2 regions of the Variovorax boronicumulans genome follow, and region 2 is predicted to be linked to the other one. Evidence: predicted binding sites of a transcription regulator. Region 2 holds the regulator's gene; the other holds the start of a gene.
What was found. The regulator NrdR, encoded in region 2, represses ribonucleotide reductase genes. The targets are predictions, from matches to a motif close to CACNANATNTNGTG.
Positions count from the first base shown of each region.

Region 1: the regulator NrdR is predicted to act here: its motif matches at 3,815-3,828, upstream of VHAB30_RS21355 (ribonucleoside-diphosphate reductase subunit alpha).

Region 1 is NZ_BKDH01000002.1:318,169-325,137, forward strand. It holds gene VHAB30_RS21340 (two-component system sensor histidine kinase NtrB) at 1-1,401, shown strand, start outside; gene VHAB30_RS21345 (sigma-54-dependent transcriptional regulator) at 1,407-2,957, shown strand; gene ampD (1,6-anhydro-N-acetylmuramyl-L-alanine amidase AmpD) at 2,944-3,561, shown strand; gene VHAB30_RS21355 (ribonucleoside-diphosphate reductase subunit alpha) at 3,911-6,823, shown strand.
Region 2 is NZ_BKDH01000001.1:2,654,827-2,661,795, forward strand. It holds gene VHAB30_RS12205 (DUF748 domain-containing protein) at 1-1,938, opposite strand, end outside; gene VHAB30_RS12210 (lytic transglycosylase domain-containing protein) at 2,652-3,512, shown strand; ZMP/ZTP riboswitch at 3,562-3,688, shown strand; gene glyA (serine hydroxymethyltransferase) at 3,727-4,971, shown strand; gene nrdR (transcriptional regulator NrdR) at 5,005-5,448, shown strand; gene ribD (bifunctional diaminohydroxyphosphoribosylaminopyrimidine deaminase/5-amino-6-(5-phosphoribosylamino)uracil reductase RibD) at 5,477-6,607, shown strand; gene VHAB30_RS12230 (riboflavin synthase) at 6,694-6,969, shown strand, end outside.

The DNA.
Region 1 (6,969 bases), on a different contig from region 2:
GGGGTCGACCTGGGCATCTTCAGCGCCTTGCAGGTGCTGCAGGGCGGCAGCGTCAACTACACGCCGCTGTTCGCGCTGCCCGTGCTGATGAGCGCGGTGCTCGGCACGCTGCTCGTGGGCCTGGGCACCACGGCCACCGTGACGCTGCTGCTGCTGGCCGACGCCGGCTGGCACTGGCTGCAGCAACCCGGCGATCCGTCGGCGCGCTTCGTGCAGGCCGCCCTCACCGGCACCGGCCTGTTCGTGGTGGCGCTGCTCGCGCACGAACTCGCGCGCCGGCTGGCACGCGAAGAAGCGGTGGCGCAGCGCAGCCGCAGCCACGCGCAGATGCAGGCGCAGGTCAACGACCTGGTGATCGAAACCCTGAGCGAAGGCGTGCTGGTGATCGACACCGACGGCCTGGTGCACGCGGCCAACCCGGCGGCCGACGCGATCCTCGGCCAGGGCCTGGCGCAGCTGCCGCTGCCGTTCCCGCTGCACACCCAGCCGGCCTGGCATGCGCTGGCCGCGCTGGCGCGCCAGACCTTCGCGCGGCGCGCCCCGCAGACCGAAGAGATCCCGGTGGCGCAGGCCCGCGGCGCGGCGCGCGAGGTGCGCGTGCGCACCCGGCTCACGCCCACCGACGACCGCCGCGCCGACAGCCTGTGCGTGATGTTCCTGCAGGACCTGCGCGAGCTCGAGGCCCGCATCCGCACCGAAAAGCTCGCCGCGATGGGCCGCATGTCGGCCGCGGTGGCGCATGAAATACGCAACCCGCTGGCCGCCATCGCACAGGCCAGCGCGCTGCTCAGCGAAGACCTGACCGACCCGGCGCACCGCAAGCTGACCGACATGGTGCAGCACAACGCGCAGCGCCTGGCGCGCATCGTGGACGATGTGCTCGACGTCTCGCGCGCGCGCCAGCAGCGCGTGCTGTCGCTGGGCGAACAGCTGGTGCTCGACCCGGCCGCGCAGATCCTGGCCGAGGAATGGATACGCCAGACCCAGCGCAAGGGCGTGCGCGTGGCGCTCGAGGCGCCGGGCAGCGAGGTGCGCTTCGAGGCCGAGCACCTGCGCCGCCTGCTGGTGAACCTGCTGGACAACGCGGCCCGCTACGCCAGCCAGCGCGAGGGCGCGATCCAGGTCATCACCACCTTGCAGCGCGCCGGCGTGCAGCGCGCCGCGTTGCTGGTGTGGAGCGACGGTGCGCCGCTGGAACCGGCGGTGCAGCGCCACCTGTTCGAACCCTTCTTCTCGTCCGAGAGCCGCTCCAGCGGCCTGGGCCTGTTCCTGTGCCGCGAGCTGTGCCGGCGCCACGGCGCCACCATCGGCTACGAACGGCGCGCGCTGGTGCCGGGCGGCCCCGAGGGCAACGAATTCTTCGTCAGCTTCGCACCGAGCGAAAACCGGCTGACACAATAGCGGCCGTGAGCTCCCTCCCGTCTTCCGCCGCCGCCCCGCGCCCCGCGCAGATCCTCGTCATCGACGACGAGCCCGACCTGCGCACGCTCTACGAACTCACGCTGCTGCGCGAAGGCTACCGGGTGGAAGCCGCGGGCAGCGTGTCCGAAGCCTGGCAGCACCTGGAAGCCGGCCGCTTCGACGCCGTGATCACCGACATGCGGCTGCCCGACGGCGAAGGCATGGAGATCATCCACCGCATCCAGAAAGACCAGCGCAGCGAGCGCTGCGTGGTCATGACCGCCTACGGCTCCGCCGAGAACGCGGTCGAAGCGCTGAAGGCCGGCGCCTTCGACTACCTCACGAAGCCGGTCGACCTGAAGCAGTTCCGCGCCGTGGTGGCGTCGGCGGTGCAGGCCAACCGCGCCGCGGTGGTCGTGCCGCAGAAGGCGCCGCCGCAGGCCGCCGGCCAGGGCGGCGAACGCCCCGACGCACTGGCCGTGACGCGCAGCGGCGCGACCGCGCTCGACCGGCTGGTCGGCGACTCCGACCCGATGCGCCTCGTGAAGTCGCGCATCGCCAAGGTGGCGCGCGGCATGGCGCCGGTGCTGGTGCGCGGCGAATCGGGCACCGGCAAGGAGCTGGTCGCGCGCGCCGTGCACGGCTGCAGCCAGCGCAGCGAAGGCCCCTTCGTCGCGGTGAACTGCGGCGCGATCCCCGAGAACCTGCTCGAGGCCGAGTTCTTCGGCGCCAAGAAGGGCTCGTACACCGGCTCCTCGCAGGACCGCGACGGCTACTTCCAGGCGGCGCGCGACGGCACGCTGTTCCTGGACGAAATCGGCGACCTGCCGCTGGCCATGCAGTCGAAGCTGCTGCGCGCCATCCAGGAGCGCAGCGTGCGCGCCATCGGCTCGACGCAGGAAGACGCGGTCGACGTGCGCATCGTGAGCGCCACCCATAAAGATTTGCACGCCGAGGTGCTGGCCGGCCGCTTCCGGCAGGACCTGTTCTACCGGCTCAACGTGATCGAGATCGCCGTGCCCGCGCTGCGCGAGCGCCGCGAAGACCTGCCTGCGCTGTGCACCGCGCTGCTCGCGCGCATCGCGCAGGACGGCGGCCTGCCCGTGCCGCGCCTGTCCGACGCGCTGCTGCAGCGCCTGGCCCAGCACCCACTCGACGGCAACGTGCGCGAGCTCGAGAACCTGCTGCACCGCGCCGTGGCGCTGAACGACGGCGACGAGCTGCACATCGACCTGATGGGTGCGATGACGCCGATGCCGGCCACGCCGCGCAGCGAATCCGCTGAAGCGCCAGCCGCCGTTGCGGTGGCTGCGCCCCCCGCGCCGGCGGTCGAGCCCAAGCCCGCGCCGCCGCCGCTGCCCTCCGACCTGCAAGCCTGGCTCGACCAGCAGGAGCGCGAGATCCTCGTGCGCGCGCTGCACGAAAGCGGCTTCAACCGCACGGCCGCCGCCGCGCGGCTGGGCATGAGCCTGCGCCAGATCCGCTACCGCATCGCGCGCCTGGGCATCTCCACGCCCAACGGCGACGACGGCACCACCGCGCATGCCGACGACTGACGACCTCGCCACGACACCGGCCAGCGACGATGGACTCTGGCGCGCCGGCTGGTACCGCTTCGCCAAGGCCCTGCCCTCGCCCAACTTCGGACCGCGCCCCGTCGGCGCGCAGACCGACCTGATCGTGCTGCACTCCATCAGCCTGCCGCCGGGCGAATACGGCGGCGACGCCGTGCAGCAGCTCTTCACCAACCGGCTCGACTGGGACGCGCACCCGTACTTCCAGTCGATCCGCGGGCTCGAGGTGTCCTCGCATTTCTATGTGCGGCGCAATGGCGAGCTCTGGCAGTTCGTGAGCTGCGACGACCGCGCCTGGCACGCCGGCGTGTCGTCGTGGCGCGGGCGCGGCAACTGCAACGACGACTCCGTCGGTATCGAGCTCGAAGGCCTCGAGGGCGAGCGCTTCGAGGAGGCGCAGTACGAAACGCTGGCCAGCCTCTGCGCCGCGCTCGCGCAGCACTACGCCATCGCCCACATCGCCGGCCACGAGCACATCGCGCCCGGCCGCAAGCAGGACCCCGGCGCCGGTTTCGACTGGCGCCTGCTGCGCGAACAGCTCGGCTGGAATCCACAGATGTTTCCCGAGCAGGTGGTCGCGCGCTAATTTTTTCAATCGCTCCGTGGCCCGCGATGCGCCGCTCTCGCAGCGCAGCAATCTCGCAAGCGCAGGCACGCGACGTAGCAACCATGCGGCCTGCAGGCCCAAATCGCCTTGCAAGCCGCGCCCCATGCGGGTTGCGCCACCATGGGCCAGTATTCACGCGGCATCGCTGGCGATGCGCTGAGTGCGGCGCAATTCCTGTCAGGGTTGCATCCATAGGAAAACACTACCTGTAGTGGCTTGTAGGGCACAGACACCCTAGATATAGTGTCTTCCCGTTCGGCAACAACGCCGACGCAAGGCCCGCGAGGCCTTGCCAACCAACAAGAATTGCACAACCGAGAGGAAGCGAATGCAAACTGCACTGAACACCCCGTCGACCCCCCGCGCCGTCCCCGCGACGCCGCAGCAGCAACAAGACACTGCGGGCTCGCCCACCGGTCAGAACCTCGCGCACTACCAGATCATCCGCCGCAACGGCGCCGTCGTTCCCTTCGAGCCGAACAAGATCGCCATCGCCATGATGAAGGCCTTCCTGGCGGTGCACGGCACCCAGGGCGCGGCTTCCGCCAGCGTGCGCGAGACCGTCGACACGCTGACGCAAGGCGTGATCCGCGCCATGGTCCGCTCGCGTCCGGGCGGCGGCACCTTCCACATCGAAGACGTGCAGGACCAGGTCGAGCTCGGCCTGATGCGCGGCGGCCACCATGAAATCGCGCGCGCCTACGTGCTGTACCGCGAACGCCGTACCCAGGAACGCTCCAAGCAGGGCGAGCAGGACGTGCCCGCCGCACCGGCGCTGCACGTGCTCGACAACGGCGAGCGCGTGGCACTCGACCTGAACGAGCTCAAGGGCCTGATCGAATCGGCCTGCCAGGGCCTGGGCGACAGCATCACCGCCGCCCCCATCGTCGCCGAGACGATGCGCAACCTGTACGACGGCGTGCCGCTGGACGAGGTCTACAAGGCCTCCATCCTGGCCGCCCGCACGCTGATCGAGAAGGACCCCGACTACACCTTCGCCACCGCGCGCCTGCTGCTGCACACGATCTTCAAGGAGATCATCGGCCGCGAAGTGATGCCGGCCGAGCGCGCCACCGCCTACGCCGACTACTTCCCGCAGTTCATCAAGAAGGGCGTCGAGAACGAGCTGCTCGACGAGAAGCTGCTGCAGTACGACCTGCCCCGCCTGGGCGCCGCCCTGAAGGCCGAGCGCGACAACCAGTTCGACTACCTGGGCCTGCAGACCCTGTACGACCGCTACTTCCTGCACGTGCGCAAGACCCGCATCGAGCTGCCGCAGGCGTTCTTCATGCGCGTGGCCATGGGCCTGTCGCTGAACGAAATCGACCGCGAAGCCCGCGCCATCGAGTTCTACGAAGTGCTGTCGTCGTTCGACTTCATGTCGAGCACGCCCACCCTGTTCAACGCCGGCACGCTGCGTTCGCAGCTGTCCAGCTGCTACCTGACCACCGTGCCCGACGACCTGGACGGCATCTACGAGTCGATCAAGGAAAACGCGCTGCTGTCGAAGTTCGCCGGCGGCCTGGGCAACGACTGGACCCGCGTGCGCGCACTGGGCAGCCACATCAAGGGCACCAACGGCGAATCGCAAGGCGTGGTGCCGTTCCTGAAGGTGGTGAACGACACGGCCGTGGCCGTGAACCAGGGCGGCAAGCGCAAGGGCGCCGTCTGCACGTACCTGGAAACCTGGCACCTCGACATCGAGGAGTTCCTGGAGCTGCGCAAGAACACCGGCGACGACCGCCGCCGCACGCACGACATGAACACCGCCAACTGGATCCCCGACCTGTTCATGCGCCGCGTGATGGAAAAGGGCACCTGGACGCTGTTCTCGCCCTCCAACGTGCCTGACCTGCACGACCTGTTCGGCGCCGACTTCGAGAAGGCCTACGTCGCCTACGAAGAAAAGGCCGCCCGCGGCGAGATCAAGCCCGCGCGCACCCTCCAGGCCTCGGACCTGTGGCGCAAGATGCTCACGATGCTGTTCGAGACCGGCCATCCCTGGATCACGTTCAAGGACGCCTGCAACGTGCGCTCGCCGCAGCAGCACGCGGGTGTCGTGCACTCGTCGAACCTCTGCACCGAGATCACGCTGAACACCAGCGACACCGAGACGGCCGTCTGCAACCTGGGTTCGGTGAACCTGCTGCAGCATCTGAAGGACGGCAAGGTCGACCAGGAAAAGCTCAAGCGCACCATCTCGACCGCGATGCGCATGCTCGACAACGTGATCGACATCAACTACTACGCCGTGAAGAAGGCGCGCGACTCGAACCTGCGCCACCGTCCGGTCGGCCTGGGCCTGATGGGCTTCCAGGACGCGCTGTACGAACTGCGCATTCCCTACGCCTCGCAGGAAGCCGTGCAGTTCGCCGACGAGTCGATGGAAGCCATCTGCTACCACGCCTACTGGGCCTCGACCGAGCTGGCCAAGGAACGCGGCAAGTACTCCAGCTACAAGGGCTCGCTGTGGGACAAGGGCATCCTGCCGATCGACTCGCTCGACCTGCTCGAGAAGGCTCGCGGCGGCTACGTCGAAGTGGACCGTTCGGCCACCCTGGACTGGGATTCGCTGCGCGCCAAGATCAAGGCCGACGGCATGCGCAATTCGAACTGCGTGGCCATCGCCCCCACGGCGACCATCTCGAACATCATCGGCGTGGACGCCTCGATCGAACCCTGCTTCGGCAACCTGTCGGTCAAGTCGAACCTGTCGGGCGAGTTCACCGTGATCAACCACTACCTGGTGCGCGACCTGAAGCGCCTGGGCCTGTGGGACGACGTGATGGTCATGGACCTGAAGCACTTCGACGGTTCGCTGCGTCCCATCGACCGCGTGCCGCAGGACGTGAAGGCGCTGTACGCCACCGCGTTCGAAGTCGAGACGACGTGGCTGGTGGAAGCCGCCGCGCGTCGCCAGAAGTGGATCGACCAGGCGCAGTCGCTGAACATCTACATGGCCGGCGCGTCGGGCAAGAAGCTCGACGACACCTACAAGCTCGCCTGGCTGCGCGGCCTGAAGACCACCTACTACCTGCGCACGCAGAGCGCGACGCACGCTGAAAAGTCGACGGTGCAATCGGGCCGTCTCAACGCGGTGTCGTCGGGCAACGACGCACCCTCGGGCATGAGCGCACTCGAAGCCGCCGCTGCTGCAGCGAAGGCACAGATGAGCGCGATGCCCGCCACCGACATCGCGTTCTGCGGTGTCGACGATCCGACCTGCGAAGCCTGCCAGTGATGTGCAAGTGAAGCGTCAACACACAAGACGCTTCGATCGATCAGCGAGGTGCTCGCACAAGTGAAAAGCGCGCGACGTTCAATCAATCAAGGCATTGACTGACGTCGCGCGATGCATGCGAGCAACATAACAACCCCATAAATGGC
Region 2 (6,969 bases):
CGGGTCCGCGCGGCGGCCCGCGCCGATGCGGCCCGACACCTGCAGCGGCGAGACGGTGTTGGTGTCGGGTGCGATCTTCTGGGCCAGCAGCTTGAAGGCCGTGACCTCGATCGCCACCGGCGCCGAGCCGGCCTTGTCCGCATACGACAGGTTGCCGTTGTCGACCGCCAGCGTGCCCAGCGTCAGCGCCCAGGGCTTGGTGTTGGCGCTGTTGGGACGCGCCGCGCCGGCGTCGGCCGGCTTGGGCGCCGCCACCTTGGCGCCGCCGGCCGGGGTCTTGAGCCAGCGCTCGAACATCCAGCGCTTCTCGTTGTCGCGCTCGACGCTCACCTTGGGGTTGGTCGCGGTGAACGACGCGATGTTCAAGGTGTGCCTGGTCATGTCGACCTCGGCGTCGACCAGCTCGAAGCGCCCGACGCTGGCCAGCGCGGTCTTGGCCTGGGTCAGCGCCAGGCCGTCGGCGGCCAGGCGGCGCGCCTTGAACTTCAGGTCGGGCTGGGCCCAGGACACGTCGATCTGGCCGCTGAGCTTGCCGTCGAGCGTGGGCTCCAGGCTCTGCGCCAGGTACGGCGCGGCCAGCGACAGCGGCAGCGCCTCGACCTCGGTCTGCACGTCAGCGACCTTGTCGGTGGCGTTGCCCTTGAACTTCAGCGTGGCGCCCGCGACGGCGGTGCTGCCGTCGAACTGCGCGGGCTTTTCCATGGGCCAGGTGACGGCCGTGAGGTTGATGCCGAGGTCGGTGAGGTCGATGGCTGCGGCGGGCTTGACGGTTTCGTCGCGCCAGCCGACACGGCCGCCGTCGAGCGCGATCTTGTCGACCTGCACCTTGAGCTTGGGCTTCTCGGCGGCCGGATTGCCGCCCGGGGCGCTGGCGGCGGGCGCGGGCAGCGGCGCCGCCTTTTCGGCCGCGCCGGTCGCCGGGTCGGTGGCCATCAGGTTGAGCTGGCCGGCGGCGTCGCGCGCCACCACCAGCTGCGGCTTGGCCAGCGCGACCTCGCTCAGGTGGAACACCGACTCCAGCGGTCGCACGTCGGCCAGCGCCAGCTTGAGCGAGTCGAAGCCCAGCAGGTCGCGCCCGCGCGCGTCGCCCAGCTTGGCGCCATGGGCCTCGACCGTGCCCGTGATCTTCAGGCCGATGGTGTTGGTCTGCTGGAAATCGATCTTCAGGTCGGCATCCAGGCTGCCGGCCTGCAGCTTCACCGGCAGGCCGCCGGGGATGTAGCCCAGGTAGGGCACGAGGTCGAGCCCCTTGAACTGCACGTGGGCGTCGGTCTTGCGGCTTTGCGCGAACGGGGTCGTGAAGGCGGCCGAGTCGAACTGGCTGCCGTTGAGCGCGAAGGCCAGCTTGGGCTCGGTCTTGATCTCGCGCTTGGAGGCGAGGTTGCTCAGGAACGGGACGTTCAGCATGAAGCCGCGCAGCTCGTGCCGGCGCTTGACGGTCTGGTCGTCGAAGTCGACCGCGCCGTCCTTGATCGAGATGTTGTAGATCGCGAAGCGCGCGGGCTCGGCCTTCGGATCGGGCGGCGGGCCCGAGGCCAGCTTGGCCAGGATGTCGTCGATGTCGTACTTGCCGTCGGCCAGGTGCGTGAGCAGCACCGCGGGCGCCTCGACCGTCACCGCGTCGATCACGGGCGCCAGGCGGAACAGCGATTGCAATTCAGCGTCGGCATAGATGCGCTTGATGGCCACCTGCGGCTGCTTGCCGTCGGCGGTGGCGATGCGCAGGTCATTCAGTGCGAGCTCGAGCGTCCAGGGCTTGAAGTCGATCTTGCCGACGGTGACCTGCCGGCCCAGTTTCTCGCTCGCGATCTTCTGGAGCTGGCTCTTGGCGATCGGCGGCACCGCCAGCCACGCGATGACCCACAGGGCCAACAACACCAGCAACGCGACGACCCCACGCCGCACCCATTTGTTCTGTTTGATCGAAGCAGCATCCATCCGCAGAAGTGTGCCGCAAACAGATGCCAACAAAGTCTGCGGAAACGTGAATGCGTTCCCTTTTGGCGAGGCATTGCGATGCCCGCGCGCCCCTCGACAGGATCGGTAGGCCGAAAGTGTGAGCCCCACAAACAAGAAAGCCCGGTGAGTCGACGAAGTGTCTTGTCACCGGGCTTGATGGCGGGCTCAAAACCCATGCCATCGATTCGCGCGACCGGAAGTAATGGTTCCCGCCGTGCTGGCAGCAAGAGATTGCCGCCGTGGAGTCCTCCATCGTTCGAGTCCTTGACTTGCACCTCGGACTGCCTGACTTCGGAAAAACGCCTGAAACCTCAGGCCCGTCCAGATTAGGCGTCTCACCCTTCCTTTGCAAATCCCTTTTTCCAAGGGATTTCCCGTAGGCCCGCCCCCCTTGGAAGCCCCTCGGACGGAGGGATTCTTCAAGCACTTATTAACATATGAAACCAAATCCTTATGCTTGACCGTGTATTTAGCCACGATAGAATCCCGCCTGCCCTTGCTGCCGGACGCAGCAGGGCCTCCCTGAATCCGCTGCCGAATTCCACCGGCGTGATCAGGCCGCCGCGCTCCCTACCCCACACCCCCTCCATGCGCGGAGCCTGATTCGTACATACCAATCCAAGCGCCGCTGCCTTCATCCACCGCCCTTTCAGGCGCTGCATGCCAGGTGCCGCACAGAAAGGAAAAAAGCGATGAGCAAGGCGTTTGATGCCACAGCCCGCGGGCTACGGACCTTCGTGTCCGATGTGGCAGACGGCTTTTTTGAAATCACCCACAACGGGTTTGCGCTGGTCGGCCTGGCCATCGTGTTCGCGGCCCTCGCCCTCGTGGCGCGTCCCGACCTGCGCAAGACCGGCGAGGAACAACTGATGGGCTGGCTGCAGTCGCGCAAGCCCGCGCCCGAACCCACCGACCTGGAGCCGACCGCCATCGAGCGCACTACGGCCGCAAGCCCTGACGAGCTGCCCAAGCAGCAGGCGGCGGTGGCCTACTGGCTCAGCAAGAAGTACCGCGTCGCGGCCGAGCCGCTGAGCGTACTGGTTTCCGAGGCCTACCAGATCGGCAAGCGCACCAAGCTCGACCCGACGCTGATCCTGGCCATCATGGCCATCGAGTCCAGCTTCAACCCGTTCGCGCAAAGCCACGTCGGCGCCCAGGGCCTGATGCAGGTCATGACCCGCGTGCACGGCGACAAGTACGAAAGCGCGGGCGGCACGCTCACCGCCTTCGACCCCGTGACCAACATGCGCGTCGGCGTGAAGGTGCTGCAGGAATGCATCGCCCGCGCCGGCTCGCTCGAAGGCGGCCTGCGCTACTACGTGGGCGCCGCCAACCTCGACGACGACGGCGGCTATGCCGCCAAGGTGCTGGCCGAACACGAGCGCCTGCGCCAGGTCGCCGCCGGCCGTGCGCCGTCGACGATGGTCGTGCCGCCGCCGACCACGGCGCGCGCACAGCCGATCCCGGTCGTGGCGCCGGCCAAGCCCGCGGGTGAAGAGCCCGCCACCGGCAGCGAGCCGGCCAAGGTCGCCCTGCTCTCCGCAGTTTCCTGAGGCCTTGCCGGCCCTCCCGGCCTGGATGCGTGCAGGCCTGCGCTACACTCGGCCTGTACGCGACTGGCGATAGGCGCAGCACCCTGAAAAAGGTGCCACGCGCTGACGTGGAATACCACTGGGAAGCGTGCCGCCTGACCACAACAGGCGTTCAGCCGTTCGCCTGGGCAGCCCTTGTTTGGTTGAACAAGGACCTCGTCTTCAAAGGACTGCCATGTACCAACGCAATATCCTGGTCGAACAGACCGATCCCGAAATCTGGGCCGCCATTCAAGCCGAAAACGCGCGCCAGGAACATCACATCGAGCTGATCGCCAGCGAGAACTACGCCTCGCCGGCCGTCATGGCCGCCCAGGGCTCGCAGCTCACTAATAAATACGCCGAAGGCTACCCAGGCAAGCGCTACTACGGCGGCTGCGAGCATGTCGACGTGGCCGAGCAACTGGCCATCGATCGCGTCAAGCAGATCTTCGGCGCCGACGCCGCGAACGTGCAGCCGCATTGCGGCGCCTCGGCCAACGAAGCCGTGATGCTCGCCTTCCTGAAGCCCGGCGACACCATCATGGGCATGAGCCTGGCCGAAGGCGGCCACCTGACCCACGGCATGCCTCTCAACATGAGCGGCAAGTGGTTCAACGTGGTGAGCTACGGCCTGGACGCCAATGAAGCCATCGACTACGACGCAATGGAACGCAAGGCGCATGAGCACATGCCCAAGCTGATCATCGCGGGCGCCTCGGCCTACTCGCTGCACATCGACTTCGAACGCTTCGCCAAGGTCGCCAAGGACGTCGGCGCGATCTTCATGGTCGACATCGCCCACTACGCCGGCCTCGTGGCCGCGGGCGTGTACCCCAACCCGGTGCCGCACGCCGACATCGTGACCTCGACCACGCACAAGAGCCTGCGCGGCCCGCGCGGCGGCATCATCCTGATGAAGTCGCAGCACGAGAAGGCGATCAACAGCGCCATCTTCCCCGGCCTGCAAGGCGGCCCGCTGATGCACGTGATCGCCGCCAAGGCCGTCGCGTTCAAGGAAGCCCTGACGCCCGAGTTCAAGGCCTACCAGCAACAGGTGGTCAAGAACGCCCAGATCGTGGCCGACACCCTCACCGCGCGCGGCCTGCGCATCGTGAGCGGACGCACCGAAAGCCACGTCATGCTGGTCGACCTGCGTTCCAAGGGCATCACCGGCAAGGAAGCCGAAGCCGTGCTGGGCGCCGCCCACATGACGATCAACAAGAACGCGATCCCCAACGACCCGGAAAAGCCGATGGTCACCAGCGGCGTGCGCATCGGCACCCCCGCCATGACCACGCGCGGCTTCAAGGACGAAGAGGCCCGCATCACGGCGAACCTGGTGGCCGACGTGCTCGAGAACCCGCGCGACGCGGCGAACATCGACGCGGTGCGCGCCAAGGTCCACGCCTTGACGAGCCGCTTCCCTGTCTACCGTTGATTTCGTAAATAGAAGAAGAGAAGCACTGGCCGCATGAAATGCCCTTTTTGCGGTCATCTCGAAACGCAGGTCGTCGAGACCCGCGTTTCGGAAGACGCCGACTTCGTCCGCAGGCGCCGCCAGTGCAGCGCCTGCGACAAGCGCTTCACCACGTATGAGCGCCCAGACGTCAATTTCCCCGTCGTGGTCAAGAAGGACGGCAGCCGCGCCGACTTCGACTCGACCAAGGTCCGCGCCTCGATGATGCTGGCGCTGCGCAAGCGCCCCGTGAGCATCGAGCAAATCGACAACGCCCTGCTGCGCATCGAACAGAAACTCCTGGCCAGCGGCCTGCGCGAAATCGATTCGACGAAAGTCGGCGAGCTCGTGATGCGCGAACTCAAGAAACTCGACAAGGTCGCCTACGTGCGCTTTGCCTCGGTGTACCGCAGCTTCGAGGACGTGGACGAGTTCCGGCAGCTGCTGCGCGACATCTGACCCCCGAGAAGGCGTGAACGAACCCGGCATGTCCTCTTCCCAACACGACGCCTCCCACATCGCGACCGCTCTGCGGCTCGCCGCCTCCGCGATCCGCCTGACCGACCCGAACCCGCGCGTCGGCTGCGTGCTGTGCGACGCCGACGGCCACGTGATCGGCCAGGGCCACACGCAACAGGCCGGCGGCCCGCATGCCGAAGTGATGGCGCTGCGCGACGCGCAGGCCCAAGGCCATTCGACTGCGGGCGCCACCGCCTACGTCACGCTCGAACCCTGCTCGCACCACGGCCGCACCGGCCCCTGCTGCGACGCACTGATCGCCGCCGGCGTGCGCCGCGTCGTGGCCTCGCTCGCCGACCCGAACCCGCTCGTGGCGGGACAAGGCTTCGAGCGCCTGCGTGCGGCGGGCGTCGAGGTCGAAGTCGGGCCGGGCGCCGACGAATCCCGCGAACTCAACATCGGCTTCTTCAGCCGCATGATCCGCAAGCAGCCTTGGGTTCGAATGAAGATCGCCGCCTCGATCGACGGCCGCACCGGCCTGCACAACGGCGTGAGCCAGTGGATCACCGGCGAGGCCGCGCGCGCCGACGGCCACGCCTGGCGGGCCCGCACCGGCGCCGTGCTGACCGGCGTCGGCACGCTGCTCGAAGACAACCCGCGGCTGGACGTGCGCCTGGTCGAAACGCCGCGCCAGCCCCACCTCGTGGTGGTCGACAGCCACCTCCAGACCTCGCCCGACGCTCACATTTTCATAGCTGGCCGCGCCGTCTGGATCTATGCGGCCAGCCGGCACAACGAAGAAAAGGCGGCCGCGCTCGAAGCCCGCGGCGCCACCATCACCTGCCTGCCCAACCTGCACGGCAAGGTCGACCTGCCCGCGATGCTCCAGGACCTCGCGGCACGCGGCGTCAACGAGCTGCATGTCGAATCGGGCCACAAGCTCAACGGCTCGCTGCTGCGCGAAGGCTGCGTGGACGAACTGCTGGTGTACCTGGCGCCCAAGCTGATCGGCAGCGGGCTCGACATCGCCAGCCACCTGCATGCCGAAGGCCCGCTCACGTCGCTCGCAGGCGCGCTGCCGCTCGAATTCAAGTCGGTGGACATGCTGGGGCCCGACCTGCGCATCGTCGCGCGCGTCGCCGGCCGCGACCGCTTCTGAGCCGCCGCGCACGCGGCGCGGCACATTCGCAGCCGCAAACCGGCCCTTCGGGCCGAAGACCCCTCGATGTCTGCGAAAATGTGGAAATGTTCACCGGAATCATCACCGGCGTGGGGCGCATCGCCGCCATCCACGACCTCGGCACCTCCTCCTCCTACGGCAAGCGACTCAGCATCGAGGTGCCCGACGGCTACCTCGACGACGTCGGGCTCGGCGACAGCATCGCGCTCAACGGCGCCTGCATGACGGTCACCACGCTCGCACCTGAACGCGGGCAATTCACCATCGACATTTCCGCGGAGTCCCTCGACAAGACGGCCGGCCTGACCGACGAAGGCAGCCGCATCAACCTCGAGAAGGCC